One region of the Paenibacillus sp. EKM10P genome, then DNA from elsewhere that is predicted to be linked to it. Evidence: predicted binding sites of a transcription regulator. Region 1 holds the regulator's gene; the other holds the start of a gene.
What was found. The regulator Rex, encoded in region 1, represses fermentation and respiration genes when NADH is low (regulators of the CRP and FNR family bind a similar motif). The targets are predictions, from matches to a motif close to TTGTGAAATATTTCACAA.
Positions count from the first base shown of each region.

Region 2: the regulator Rex is predicted to act here: its motif matches at 5,251-5,268, upstream of HFE01_RS23315 (DoxX family membrane protein).

Region 1 is NZ_JAALET010000002.1:564,777-571,953, reverse strand. It holds gene dinG (ATP-dependent DNA helicase DinG) at 1-829, shown strand, start outside; gene HFE01_RS07965 (redox-sensing transcriptional repressor Rex) at 857-1,510, shown strand; gene HFE01_RS07960 (amidohydrolase) at 1,497-2,798, shown strand; gene HFE01_RS07955 (cell wall elongation regulator TseB-like domain-containing protein) at 2,836-3,360, shown strand; gene HFE01_RS07950 (hypothetical protein) at 3,833-4,366, shown strand; gene HFE01_RS07945 (AAA family ATPase) at 4,359-5,861, shown strand; gene HFE01_RS07940 (3-hydroxyacyl-CoA dehydrogenase family protein) at 5,998-6,870, shown strand; gene HFE01_RS07935 (acetate/propionate family kinase) at 6,867-7,177, shown strand, end outside.
Region 2 is NZ_JAALET010000015.1:56,204-63,380, reverse strand. It holds gene HFE01_RS23345 (ABC transporter substrate-binding protein) at 1-204, shown strand, start outside; gene HFE01_RS23340 (hypothetical protein) at 367-798, opposite strand; gene HFE01_RS23335 (hypothetical protein) at 994-1,293, shown strand; gene HFE01_RS23330 (alpha/beta hydrolase) at 1,568-2,392, shown strand; gene HFE01_RS23325 (dioxygenase family protein) at 2,485-3,276, shown strand; gene HFE01_RS23320 (hypothetical protein) at 3,349-4,272, opposite strand; gene HFE01_RS23315 (DoxX family membrane protein) at 4,626-5,144, opposite strand; gene HFE01_RS23310 (DUF3048 domain-containing protein) at 5,395-6,489, shown strand; gene HFE01_RS23305 (DUF47 domain-containing protein) at 6,678-7,177, shown strand, end outside.

The sequences.
Region 1 (7,177 bases):
AAAAAGAAGTATTATTCTGACATCTGCTACTTTATCGGTAGATAAATCGTTTCAGTACATGACCGATCAACTCGGTTTGCAGGAGGCCGCAGATCAAGGACGATTAATGACGTCACAGCTCCCATCACCCTTTAATTATAGGGATCAGGTGTTGCTGGTCATTCCGCGAGATTTTCCGAGTGTGAAGGGCAGTGTAGGAGATGCACATTTTGTAGAGATGCTCGTTAGCTCTCTAGGAGCGACTGCCCAGGCGACGCGGGGGAGAATGCTCGTTCTGTTTACTTCCTATCGGATGCTCCGGCAAGTGTATGAGCCGCTCAAAGAGGCGTTAGCGTCCAGCGATATTACCGTGTTAGGACAAGGTGTGGACAGTGGGAGTCGCAGCAAGCTAACCCGCCGTTTTCAGGAAGCGAAAGCTTCTGTATTGCTGGGAACCAGTAGCTTCTGGGAAGGCGTCGATATTCCAGGGAAAGCTTTGACTTGTCTGGCTATCGTTCGCTTGCCGTTTCAACCGCCCAACCACCCGTTACTGGAGGCTAAAAGCGAGTTGCTCCAGCAGCAGAAGAAGAATCCATTTATGAAGCTGTCTGTACCACAAGCAGTTATTCGCTTCAAACAGGGATTTGGGCGATTGGTACGTACAGCGAGCGACCACGGAGTCGTCATCGTTTACGATACGCGTGTGATCGAATCCTATTATGGAAAGCACTTTTTGTACTCGTTACCGGGACCAAAAATGGAGCATATGCCATCGGAGCAAATGGTGCCCCGCATCGCTGAATGGCTCCAATCCGCCCCGGAGACAGAGGCACAACGGACGGACACTTAAAGTCCGTTACAATTAGGGGGAGCAAGTATGAAATCAGATAAAATTTCAGAGGCTGTCGTACGGAGATTACCCGTATATTTACGTTATCTGAATGCACTGCACAAACGGGAGGTGGCTACGGTCTCTTCTCAAGAGCTGGGACAGAGGTTAGATTTGAATCCGGCCCAAATTCGTAAAGATCTTGCCTATTTTGGCGATTTTGGTCGGAAGGGCATCGGTTACGATGTTTCTTATCTAATCGAGAAAATACGCCATATCCTGAAAATCGACCAGCAAATTAATGTAGTATTGGTCGGAGCAGGTAATCTGGGTCAAGCCCTATCGAACTATAATGCTTATTTAAAAGACAATATGAAGATTGTGGCGGTTTTTGATGCGTTCCCGGATAAGGTTGGGACCAGAATCAATACTTTGGTCGTACAGCCGATGGATGAACTGGAAGCGACTGTGAAAGAAAAAAATATACGAATCGGGATTATTACTGTACCTGATTTTGAGGCACAGCACGTAGCTGATAGGCTGATTGAGAGTGGAATTGGAGCGATTTTGAACTTTGCACCTATCATTCTCAAGGCACCGGCTAACATTCGGATACATGCCACAGACTTTACAACTGATTTGCTTAGCCTCGCTTATTATCTGGAGGACGGAAAGGAAGAAGCACAATATGACAGTGAATAAATGGATGATTAAAAACGGCTCGTTTGCCGTGAATGGACCCGAGGCTGGGGTAATCCATGGTTTTATGATTGTGGAGGATAGCCGTATTACTTACATTGGCGAGACTTTGCCTGCGGGTGAGGAAGAGACAGAAGCAATCGACGGCAAGGGGTTATTGTTTTTACCTGGTCTGATCAATACTCATGGTCATGCGGCGATGTCTCTGCTGCGAGGGTATGGAGATGATTTGGCACTTCAAGTGTGGCTTCAGGAAAAAATGTGGCCTATGGAAGCCAAGTTTACATCTACGGATGTGTACTGGGGAACTTCTTTGTCAGTGCTGGAAATGCTGAAAGGTGGAACCACGACTTTCCTGGATATGTACGATCATATGGATGAGGTGGCTCGTGTAGCTGAAGAGTCGGGCATTCGTGCAAGCTTGATGCGTGGAGCCATTGGACTCTGTTCAGAAGAAGAACAACGGATCAAGCTAGCTGAGGCCGTGACTTTTGCGCGTAACTGGCATGGAAAAGCAGACGGACGTATCACAACAATGATGTCTCCTCATGCCCCATACACATGCCCGCCTGCGTTTATTGAGAAATTTGTTCAAGCAGCACATGATCTCGATTTACCATTGCATACGCACATGTCCGAGACGATCGCCGAAGTTGAACAAAACGTACGCGACTACGGCTTGCGTCCAGTTGCACACTTAGATAAGCTTGGCTTTTTCTCCCGTCCTTCACTTGTTGCCCACGGCGTTCACTTGAACGACGAAGAAATAGCTTTGTTAGCGGAACGAGGTGTGGCGGTATCGCATAATCCAGGCAGCAACTTGAAGCTGGCAAGTGGTGTAGCTAGAGTGCCTGAATTGCTGCGTGCAGGAGTTACTGTTTCACTCGGAACAGATGGTCCTGCCAGCAATAATAACCTGGATATGTTCGAGGAAATGCGTCTGGCGGCACTCATTCACAAGGGAGTATCTGGCGACCCAACGGCAGTTCCTGCAAATGAAGCACTACGTCTGGCAACAGAGTATGGTGCAAAGTCGATTGGTTTAAAAGAGGTAGGAGCGCTGGCAGCAGGCAATAAGGCTGACTTTATCGCGCTAGATCTGGATCAGGCCCATTTCTTGCCGCGTACAGATCTTATTTCTCATGCCGTATACTCTGCAAGTGCCAAAGACGTGGCTCATGTGTGGGTAGACGGCCGTCAGGTTGTGAAAAATGGCGAATGCCTGACGATGGACGAGGAACGTATCAAACATGAGGCACAAGCCGCCTTTGAAGGGCTGCTGTCGCGCTAATTTAGGTGTCACATCCCCTTAGAGAGGAAGCACAGGTTTGAAAAATAAGAAGAAATGGATAGCGGTCGCCATTTTGGCCGTAATACTGATCCTGGTCAGCATTTTCTGGTATTATTCGTATGTTACTCAAGACCAGGTGGCTGAGAAAAATGCCGCTATCATGAAGGCCAAGCAATCAGGTGGTCTGGTTAGCACGACTCAGACATGGAAGTCTGTGTGGGATCAGATATATTGGGTAGTTCAAGGAAAAAACGCACAGAATGAAAATATAATGGTGTGGGTTCCTTTTCAAAAAATGGAGGGGAAACCTAACATACCTGCCGCAGATCCAAGCGGTGTTCATACCGAGCTGATGAAAAACGGAGTCGACGAGCAAAAAATGACAGCGATAATTCAGCAGCAACTTCCAAATGCAAAAATTGTAAGGCTCCAACCGAGTGTGTTCAATGGCGAATATGTATGGCAACTGTTTTACGATGATGAAAGCCATCACCACTATACCTTTTACCGTTTCTCAGATGGAGCATCGACGGGGATAAAATATACTTTGCCTAATTACTAGCGCGATGTTAAGAGTGTGGATCGGTGGCTTGGGAGTACCCAAAAGCGTTAGGAGCGCTGCGTAGTCCATTTGATCTTACGATCGCTTCGCTTCTGCAGATTCAAGTGTTCCACTCCGCTGGCTGACAGCTATGGGGCCACTCCAAATAACTTTTATACTCAGTCTATATAGCTTGGAATGATTGAAAGTATTAGAAAAAGACGCAAATACGATTTAATTCGTATTTGCGTCTTTTTACTTAATGCTCCGCAAAGCTGGACTAAAAGCCAGAAGCATCTTTTTGCCTTATCACAACTCCTCCACACATTGCCTTCGATATTAGATTTACGTTATGATATACTATATTTTATAAGTGATAGACAAAAATGATAGATAAATGAGTTGCTGATCATTATAAGATCATGCAATTTGGTTGTTTGTTGACATTCGTCCCGTTTCTTCTGGGTTTTACATTTTGAGAGGAGGATGTTGTTTGAAATTGCGTGCAGTTCCTATTGTTGTGGCGGCCGTTTTGGCAGCCTTGTTAATGTTTGGAGGATGGTTCATTTACCGTCAGGTTACAATGCAAAGTCCTCTGGAAAAACTGGTATCTCAATATCCAGGCGTGACAAGCGCTCAAATAGATATTAAACAGGATCAGGTGGTATTGAAACTAGATCTCAAACCGCAGGCGGATGTGGCCGGATTAGTCGATGTGGTTAAGCAAAAAGGGCAATCCATCATTGGCAGCCGCACCATTAAGCTGGATATCGCAGATCGTTCCAATTCAGCACTGAATCAATGGTGGTCTGAGGCTATGTTTCCTGTAGCCGAAGCGATGGAAAATAAAAAGTATACTCAAATTTCATCTACAGTTGAGCAGATGAAAAAGAAAAAGACAGGTATCAAGGCTGATACCGATATGGATTCGAACAATGTCTATATCCGACTCAGCGAAGGCAATGCGACGAAGTTTATCGTTTTGCCACGTCAATCTCAGCAAATGGGGGTATGGCCTAATGCCTAGATGGATCAAGGAAATATTAATCGGTATTGTGCCGGTGGCCATTATATTTCTCGTTTTTATTGGGGTAAACATTATCCCTCTTCTTGTTGCGGGCGTGATGCTCAGTGGCTTGTTAATGCTCATGCATGCTCGTGGCGGCTTGGCCGTAGGTGCCGGGCAAGAGCGCAAACGTAAAAAAAATGGTCCGGACAAGCTGACTTTTGAGGAAATTGGTGGACAAGAAAGCGCTAAACAGGAATTGCGTGAAGCCTTGGATTTTTTGAATCGTCATGATGAAATTTCCAAGTTTGGCATTCGTCCATTGAAAGGCGTTTTGCTTACAGGCCCTCCGGGAACAGGGAAAACGCTGATGGCGAAAGCAGCTGCACACTATACCAATTCAGTGTTTGTTGCAGCTTCAGGCAGTGAATTTGTTGAAATGTATGTAGGTGTTGGTGCAGGTCGTGTCCGTGAGTTGTTTAGGGAGGCTCGCACTCGTGCAGCCAAGGAAAAGAAAGAAAATGCAATCATTTTTATTGATGAGATTGATGTTATTGGCGGTAAGCGTGAGGGTGGGCAGCAACGAGAATATGATCAGACTTTGAATCAGTTGCTGACAGAAATGGATGGCATTTATTCGGCAGATACGCCGCGGATATTGCTCATTGCGGCAACAAACCGTAAAGAAATGTTGGACAGCGCCTTAACGCGTCCAGGACGTTTTGACCGTCATATTCAAGTAGACTTACCTGATAAAAAGGGTCGTCTTCATATCCTTAAAATTCATGCCAAAAACAAACCGATCCAGGAAGATGCTAATTTGGACAAAATTGCAGAGGAGTCTTACGGTTTTTCCGGTGCACAGTTGGAGAGCGTCATGAATGAAGCGGCTATCTATGCAATGAGACAGGATCGGCAAATGATTGCGCAAAGTCATCTGTCCATGGCGATTGACAAGGTGATGATGGGCGAAAAAACAGACCGAGAATCGACATTCGAAGAGAAAAAACGTGTAGCGATTCACGAGCTGGGACATGCTATTATGGCTGAAATCGTCCGTCCTGGTAGTGTAAGTCAAGTAGCGCTCAGCCCGCGTGGGAAAGCGCTCGGTTACGTGCGTCACAACCCACAGCAAGAGCATTATTTATATACCAAGCAGTACCTGGAGGAGCAAATTATGATCTCGCTTGCAGGTGCTACAGCAGAAGAAATGTACTACGGCGGTCGAAGTACTGGTTCAAGTAATGATTTTGAGCAGGCACTGAACATCGTTCATACGATGATGACTTCCGGTTTAACTTCTCTTGGGATTATTAACATGGAAATGGTTACAAAAGAGGAACTCATGCGGGAAAATGGCGAGATTATGAATGACCTGCATAACCGCACTTTGGAGTTGTTGGAAAAGCATCGTCCTGTGTTCGACAATTCTCTTGACATCTTGATGAAGGAAGAAACGCTATCCGGAGATCAATTTAGATGTCAATTTAGTGAAAATGCTTTATTACCAGCATAATTTTTTATGCTGGTTATTTTTTTTTACTTTTAGTCCGTGCTAAGATATTATTATCTATTGGGACATAAACATGTATTTTTCGACAAAGAAGGATACAATATATGAGAGTGACCAGGAAAGGGTGGAGTTAAGAACCATGCAATTTAAAAAAATCGGCGTCATTGGCGGCGGCACCATGGGACAAGGTATTTCTGAAATGCTTGCGTCCAAAGGAATCGATGTGCTGCTAGTAGAGCAGACACCAGAGAAACTAGACTACGCTTATAATATGATTGAAACAAGTCTAGATAAGCAACTGGAAAAGTGGGCAATTACCCAAGCAGAGAAAAAACTGATTTTATCTCGTATTGAAAAAGTATCCCATCTGGCGGAGCTCGCTAGCTGTGATATGGTCATTGAAACCATTACAGAGAATCTGGATGAGAAGAAAGTTGTTTTCCAAGAGCTGGATCATGTATGTCCAAGCAACATCATCCTTGCAAGTAATACATCCACGCTGAGCCTGACCGAGCTTGCCAGCTCGACCAAGTATCCAGAGCGTGTTATTGGTATGCACTTTATTTATCCAGTATCCCGTATTGATCTTGTAGAAATTATTCGTGGTTTGAAAACTTCAGATGATACCTTTGAAAACACGAAAATGTTCGTGGAAGAAATCGTGGAGAAAAAAGGAGTCATGATTTATGAATCTCCTGGCTTTGTAACTAGCCGGATTATCTGTCTGCTGATTAACGAAGCAGCTCATGTACTTCAAGAGGGCGTAGCTTCTGCCGAAGATATCGACGATGCTATGCGTATCGGCTACAACTTCCAAAACGGTCCTTTGGAAATGGCTGACCGCTTTGGTCTGGATTCTGTTTTGGCGGCTCTGGAGCGGATGTTCCGTGAATTTGGCGAACTGAAATACCGTCCGTCCATCGTCCTGAAGAAAATGGTACGTGCAGGTAATCTGGGCGTGAAATCGGGCGAAGGCTTCTTTAAGTATGACAAGGATGGTGACCGGATATGAAAATCCTCGTAATCAACGCAGGGAGTTCTTCCCTGAAATACCAATTGTATGATATGACGGACGAGTCCGTTTTGGCAAAAGGATTGGTAGAGCGCATCGGTATGGACTCTTCGATTCTGACGCATAAACCAACCAATAAGGAAGAATACACTGAAGTTAGCGAAATTTTGGAGCATACTACTGCCATCCGTAAAGTACTGAATGCACTCACAGATGCAGAGCATGGTGTTATCTCCAGCATTAGCGAAATTCAGGCTGTGGGCCATCGTGTGGTTCATGGAGGCGAAATTTTCAAACAGTCAGCGCT
Region 2 (7,177 bases), on a different contig from region 1:
GCCGATGCCATCCTGGTTATTATTAGTAAAGGTACGGATGCGCAAAAGGTATACAAGCAGCTGGAGGGGAATACAGTATGGCAAGGACTTAAGGCTGTGAAGCAAGGTCATGTCTACATGCTGGACGGACAGCCTTGGCTGGACTATTCCGCGATGGGGCACAAAATTGCATTGGATAATGCAGAACAACTATTTTCCAAATAAATGCTAAAGTACAGCAAGCCGTATTTCCCATGCATCTTCTTGCAGGTGGGGATACGGTTTTTCTGACGATCCCAAGCTTCAAGTGAGATGGCTGATTGCAAATAAAAAGGAGCTGCTACGATTCCGTTATGAGGCAGCTCCAGCACTGTGAGAATTGCGAGGTTATGAATGTTTTTTACGCAAAAAAATCGGTTTGAGTCCAATAAAGCCAATAGCCGCCAGCACTAAATTCATCCATGGTGAGATTTTGAATACCGGCAGCACACTGCGCAGCGCAAGTCCGGCGACAAGAATGACAACAACCAGTACTACATACATCAAGATAGATTTGAAATTCATTTGGGGTTTCACGGGAGCATGGTCTGGTTGTTGTGTCTCCTCGCCTTCTTCCGGACGATCCATGAAATTCATCAGTGCTTCAACCAGCAGAATGGCACCTGCGGCGATGATGATGAGGGTGGAAAGGCTAATTTTTTCAAAAGGTTTGATATCCCCGCCTGTAAATGTGATAAACCAACCGATAATCGCCTGTGTCAAGAAAAACATGGACAAGGCAACCCATGCAATAAGCGTATAATTTTTTGCTTTATTCATTGCTTCCTCCTGCTTTATGATCGTATTCCAAGCTGATGGAATCGCCATTTTGTAACAAAGACAGTATACGTGAGGAAACGCCGGATGGCAAAAGGCTTATCCATTATGTATATTACCGCCGCATTCTCCTCAAACTGGATACAGGGTGAGCGCATGGAGCAACCTGAATATAAAACGTTGAGAGGATGTGGCATCATGGAACTGGAGAACCAGGCAGATTATTCGGTCCAAAAACGACTGACAGGTGCTCCGAACGGGAACAGTGGGGGAGCCTTGCTTGCAAACGTGAGTCACCGGAGCGTTCAAGGGACATCTCCAACGTACCGTATATTGGACGATACTGAATTGGCTGAGGACACAGAATTTGCAGGTGAACTGGGTGAACAGAGCTACCGCAGCCTGTGGCATGAGGATCAAAATAACGGCGCCTCTTGTAAACTGGAGTGGGAGGGACGAGTCGAAACCCACCAAATGTTCAGGCACAGCTACGAATAACAAGTCGTCTACTTTAATGTAGAGATTGCACTCTAATAAGCGAGTAGTATGGCGTTCTCCGGCAAGCATTGGGGAGCGCCATTTGTTTACTTCCATATCGGTATGAACTGACAGGTTGACAAGGAAGCAGGGCGATGATAGACTGACTTTACTATAAAACTTATTAAACTTATCGGAATTAAAGTGAATGAACATTCTGGATGGATATTCCACGTTACTATATGAGCTTGAATGATGAAATGCTGTAATGAAGCTTGAAACAGGGGGAATCAGGATGGAACGGCAAATTGGAATTCGTTTTGAAAATGAGGAACTGGCCGCTACAATTCATTATCCAAACCGTACAAATGAGGGAGAGCGTCAAAGACGTGTTCCACTCGTTGTTATTTGCCACGGTTTTGTGGGCAATCGAATCGGAGTCGATCGATTATTTGTCAAGACTGCGCGTGAACTGGCTGAAGGGGGGTATTTTGTACTGCGCTTTGATTTTGCCGGTTGTGGAGAAAGCACTGGTGAATACGGCAAGCAGGGGCTCGAATCCATGATCAATCAGACACGCACTGTGTTGGATTACGCCGTGAATTGCGCGGACATTGACCCGACTAAGGTGACGTTGATCGGTCACAGTTTGGGGGGCGCAGTTGCCCTTCTCACAGCTGTTCGGGACAAGAGAGTACAGAACCTGGTCCTTTGGTCAGCTGTCGGCTATCCATTCAACGACATTGTCAAAATTACGGAGCGAAGCGTATACGACGAATCTGTTAAAACCGGTCATGCAGACTACCTGGGCTATAAGTTCACACCAGCTTATTTTGAGTCATTAGCTCAATTCCAACCGTTCCAGGAGGCCGTTAAATTTAACGGTGATGTGCTCGTTATTCATGGCACCTCGGATGATATCATTCCTGTGGATTATGCGTTTCTGTTTCAAAAGGTGTTCTGGATGCGTCCAGAAGGACGCTGTGATAAGGAGATTATTTTTCAGGGAGATCACACTTTCTCATCAGGTAAAGAGCGGCAACAGCTGATTGACCGCACACTGGAATGGCTGGATGAACAAGAAAATATTCAACGGGATTGGCAGCATTGGATGATCTGATTTCAGGGTGTAACGGTTTGTATTGGAAATTGTGCCTCCGCCGGAGTAAAATGAAAGAGTAACACTATACTGGCGTGTGGAGGTTGGCAGCGATGACATTACCCTCAATTTTTGTTGCGCATGGTTCACCGACACTGGCTGTAGAAAATAACGCATATACCAGTTTTCTTGCAAAGCTGGGCGCGAGCCTGCCCCGACCCAAAGGAATTGTCATTTTTTCCGCGCATTGGGATAGCCCCGATCAATGTATCGGCGCGGATGATCAGCATGCAGCGTTGCACGATTTCTACGGCTTTCCTGAAGAAATGTACACTCTTGATTACCCTGCACCAGGCGATCCAAAGCTGTATGAGGAGATAGGGCATCTGTTCAGTCAGCATAACCTGTTCCACCAGCCGGTTCGGAACCGGGGACTGGATCATGGAGTATGGGTGGTTTTGCGGCATATATATCCTGATGCGGACATACCGGTCGTACCCTTATCCATTGATTCACGGCGCGATCCTCAGGAGCAATACGAGATTGGACGGATGCTGGCGCCACTGCGTGATCAAGGGATTTTGATCCTCGGTAGTGGAGGTTTGGTCCACAACTTGCGGACACTCGAGCAGACGAGTGAGCCAGCCGATTGGGCCGTTCAATATGATGACTGGATCGCACAGCAGCTTCAAGACTGGAATTTGCGTCATCTGTTCCAATATGACAAGAAGGCTCCGTATGCCAAGCAGGCGGTTCCTTCGTATGGAATAGAGCATTTTTCACCTTTGTTTTACGTGATGGGAGCTGCCGATCATGATCGCTCCGCGCGTAAGCTTTTTCAGTCGTATGTCCTTGGCTCATTAAGCCTGAATTGTTGGGTTTTTGGTCAAGAAACTAATCTGTAAATGTAAGAAAAAGAACTTCCGAAACCACATGGTGTGTGGGGTTGGAAGTTCTTTTGGTGTATGCTACTTTGATTAATTAGCAGGCACGTTCTTTTTTAGCCAGGTGGATACTTGCGAAGTTCGCTTATCTTCATTTTGATCTAGTAGTGTCATAAATGCCTTCAGCTTTTGAATGTAGGTACTCTTCGAATCCCTGTTGCGTTGAATGACGAGCTGATACCCTTTTTTGGCATTGGGGCGAATCTTCCCGGTGTCATCATCGAATAGTGGTGTATTGTTCGTACCATAAAAAGTATAGAAGAAATAGAGATCATGTAATGATTTGACTGCCTGTGTACGATTGGAATGTGGATATTGGGTTATAAATGACTCTTGCGCCAGCACCCTTCCGGCTAACTGTTGATAACCGATGTGTAATGCCGCATCCTTGGTAGCCGGCTGTCCAGATTCCGTTGCCATGATGTCAATATAGCTGCGGATATCTGCGGTAATGTCATTTCCGAATACTTTATATTTTTCATAGTTGATGACTGGGTAAAACATGCCTTCTGCGGTTTCAAGTTTGTAGCCGGCATCTCTTGATTGAGTGAGTAATTTTTTCAGTTTTGCATCGTTTGTCCGACTGATTACATTAGTGAACGAATCACCGGGTTTATAGACTTGATTAATCTTAGTTTGAACAGAGGTCGGATATAAGGTCTGTGCATATGAATCCAATTGCTGTTTCTGTGCATTTTCCAAGTGTAGTGCTAGGATGGTAGCTTGAGAGGCCGGAATGGATTGGATATGCTTTTGTAAATAAGTGAATGCCTGAGGTAGCTTGCCTGGTTGGCGTAGTAGCTGCTCGAAGGTTTTCGAAATATGTTGCACACCTTCTGCTAGAGATATTGTAGTAGATGTCGCTGCTTTGGCTGATGTCGTAGATCCCAATCCGATCGTCTGTACTGTGAAAGTTACTGCTGCGAGCATGAGGTAGGCTTTGGTGATTTTTTTCATGATATAACCCTCCATTGCGTTCTTTGATGTAACTGTAGTGTACAGGGTAAATGTATCGTGAACATTCCATGTTGTATCCAACTTGTAAACGTTTGTGGGGGAAGATGAATCCGAAAAAGGAGTCTCCAAGTCAGAGTGGACTTGAGGACTCCTTTGTTCATTTAAATAGAGGAGGGGTAGCATGGTCACACATACAAGCAGCATAGCTGCACAAAAACACCGAAGAGAAGGAGCATAGCTGGCAAAAAACACCGAAGAGAAGGAGCATAGCTGCAAAAAACACCAAAGAGAAGCAGCATAGCTGCACAAAAAAACAACCATTAGCCAGAGGATAACGGTTGTTTTTTGGATAGTTAAGCTATTTTTCGATTGGGGTCCGTTTGATAAGTATCTTTATTTTTACCAAACAGTCCACGCAGGAAGGGCAGTACCCAACGGTCAAAGCCGATTCTTCCGGCATTTGCACCAGCAACGATAAGGAAGATTTCAACCAACAGGTAGATTGCATTGGTGCTTACTGTACCCGAGAACAGGAACGAGAAGTTCATAACCATAGCCATCAAAGTAGCCAGTGTAGTCAATGTACCAAGCAGTAGGCCAACCCCGACCAAGAACTCACCCAATGGGATCAGGACGTTGAACAAACCGACATTCGGCAGGGCAAAGGCTTCAAGGAACGATCCCCACCAGCCTTGTACAGCGGGATGATCTCCACCTGTTTTAGCAATGGCCCCCGAGATAAATCCACCTGCATCGAATCCGCCAGTCAGCTTCTCAAGTCCGTGGGTCATCCATTCATAACCTAGATAAACCCGTACTACAGTCAGCAGCCACATTGCTACTTTGTTCTCACGTAACCAGTTGTTAAACATTTAAACCACTCCTCTTTCTTAATCTATAATGATGGGTTGTATTTCATTTTGTTTGGGATGATCATCTTTGCTACACCTTTATTGTATTAGGTTCAGTTACAGTTATTTGTGATAAAAATCACAAAGTCTAAATATTTTTTAAATTTTAATGTCTTCAGATAAGTATTCTATAGAGAGGTAATGCCTCAATCAAGACAAAAACAGGAAATAAAGCTTATAATGAGAAAAATAACTATGTGGAGGGATGAACTTGTTCGGGCCCATGTCTCAACGAAATCATTGGCTGCGTGTGATGGCCTCAGCTCTGTTATGCATGACAATGATGTCTTGTTCTGCTTTGTCCAATACGGGTGAATCTGAATCCGTTCCCAAACCGACCCAGCAAGAAACAGAGAAAAAGGTGCTTGAACCGCCTAAGGAGCCATCTGTTCCGGCATTTACAGCTCCGCTTACCGGGCTTCCGGTGGAGCAGCCTGTTATAGAGCGGCCGCTGGCTGTCATGATTAACAATTCTCCGGCTGCGCGTCCACAGGCGGGGCTTAGCCAGGCAGACATGGTATATGAGGTTCTTGCAGAAGGCGGAATTACCCGTTTGGTAGCTTTTTTCCAAAGTCATGGTGGTGATGTGAAGATCGGTCCGGTCCGAAGCATCCGACCGTATTTGATTGAACTGGGCGAAACCTATGGTGCGTTGCCGATACATGCAGGGGGAAGTACAGATGCCTATGCGATTTTACAGCAGCAGCGGAAGGAGCATCTGGACGAGATTTCAAATGGAGGGGCTTACTTCTGGCGAAGCAAAGACCGTCGTCCTCCACATAATTTATACACAGATGTGAGCAGACTGCGTAAAGGAAGCGATAGCAAAGGGGATGCCAAGCAGACGGAGGTTCCAGTATATCGTTATCTTAAAACTGGCGAAACTCCAGTTATGGTGGACGAGAGTGTTGCCTCTTTGCACATCCGATTTTTGTTAAAAAGCTATCGCGTATCTTATACCTATGATCCAGCTGATCAACGATATAAGCGTTTTGTGAACGAAAAGTCACATCTAGATCAAAATAATAATCAACAGCTCTCAGCGGCCAATGTGATTGTGATGAGCACGAGGCATCGAACGTTGGATGATGTAGGTAGACTAAGTGTTGAGCTGGACGGTAGCGGAGAAGCCATGGTGTTTCAACAAGGAAAGCTAATACGTGCTGAATGGCAGCATATATCTGGCGATGCGATTCGGTTTATGAAAAATGGGGTTGAAATCCCGTTAACGCCAGGTACATCCTATATACATGTGGTACCTGCAGATACTTCACTAGCCGAACATGTAACAACAGAAGCAAGTTAGAAAACGTAATACTCCTTTTTAGGGAAAAATTGTCGGATAATGACCTTCCATGTCGGGCATTGTATACGTATATCTAGAAATTTGCTTTTACAAACATTACAAAAACATTGATGAGTGTGATAAGATAGCAAAGGTTGTCTATTGCAGTCGAAACAGGTTGCGGATATTTTCGTAAAGGGGTAATCGTTATGAGATTGAAGAAAAAGGATATATTCTTCGAGACGTTGGAAAATATGGCAGATACGATCGTGCAAGCAGCCGATTATTTTGCCCAACATACTTCAAATCTTCAAGATGTGACTTTGTTTACCAATGAGATGAAGAAGTATGAAAATAAGTGTGATGATTACACACACACGATTATTACTGAGTTGAACAAGACCTTCATTACGCCGCTCGAACGCGACGACATCATGGAACTGACAACGACCATGGATGATGTGCTGGACGGTCTTGAAGCGACAGCCTCTCGTTTTTATATGTACAACATTACAGAGCCGGACGAGTATATTGTGCAGTTCGCTGATATTTTGCGTCAATCAGCTTACGAAATTCAAAAGGCTGTACATTTGCTTTCACAGAAAAAATTGCTGGCTATTCGTGAATACACCATTCGCCTGAATGATTTGGAAAATCAGGGGGATGAATTACTGCGTATTTGCATCAAAAACCTGTTTGCAACTGTAAC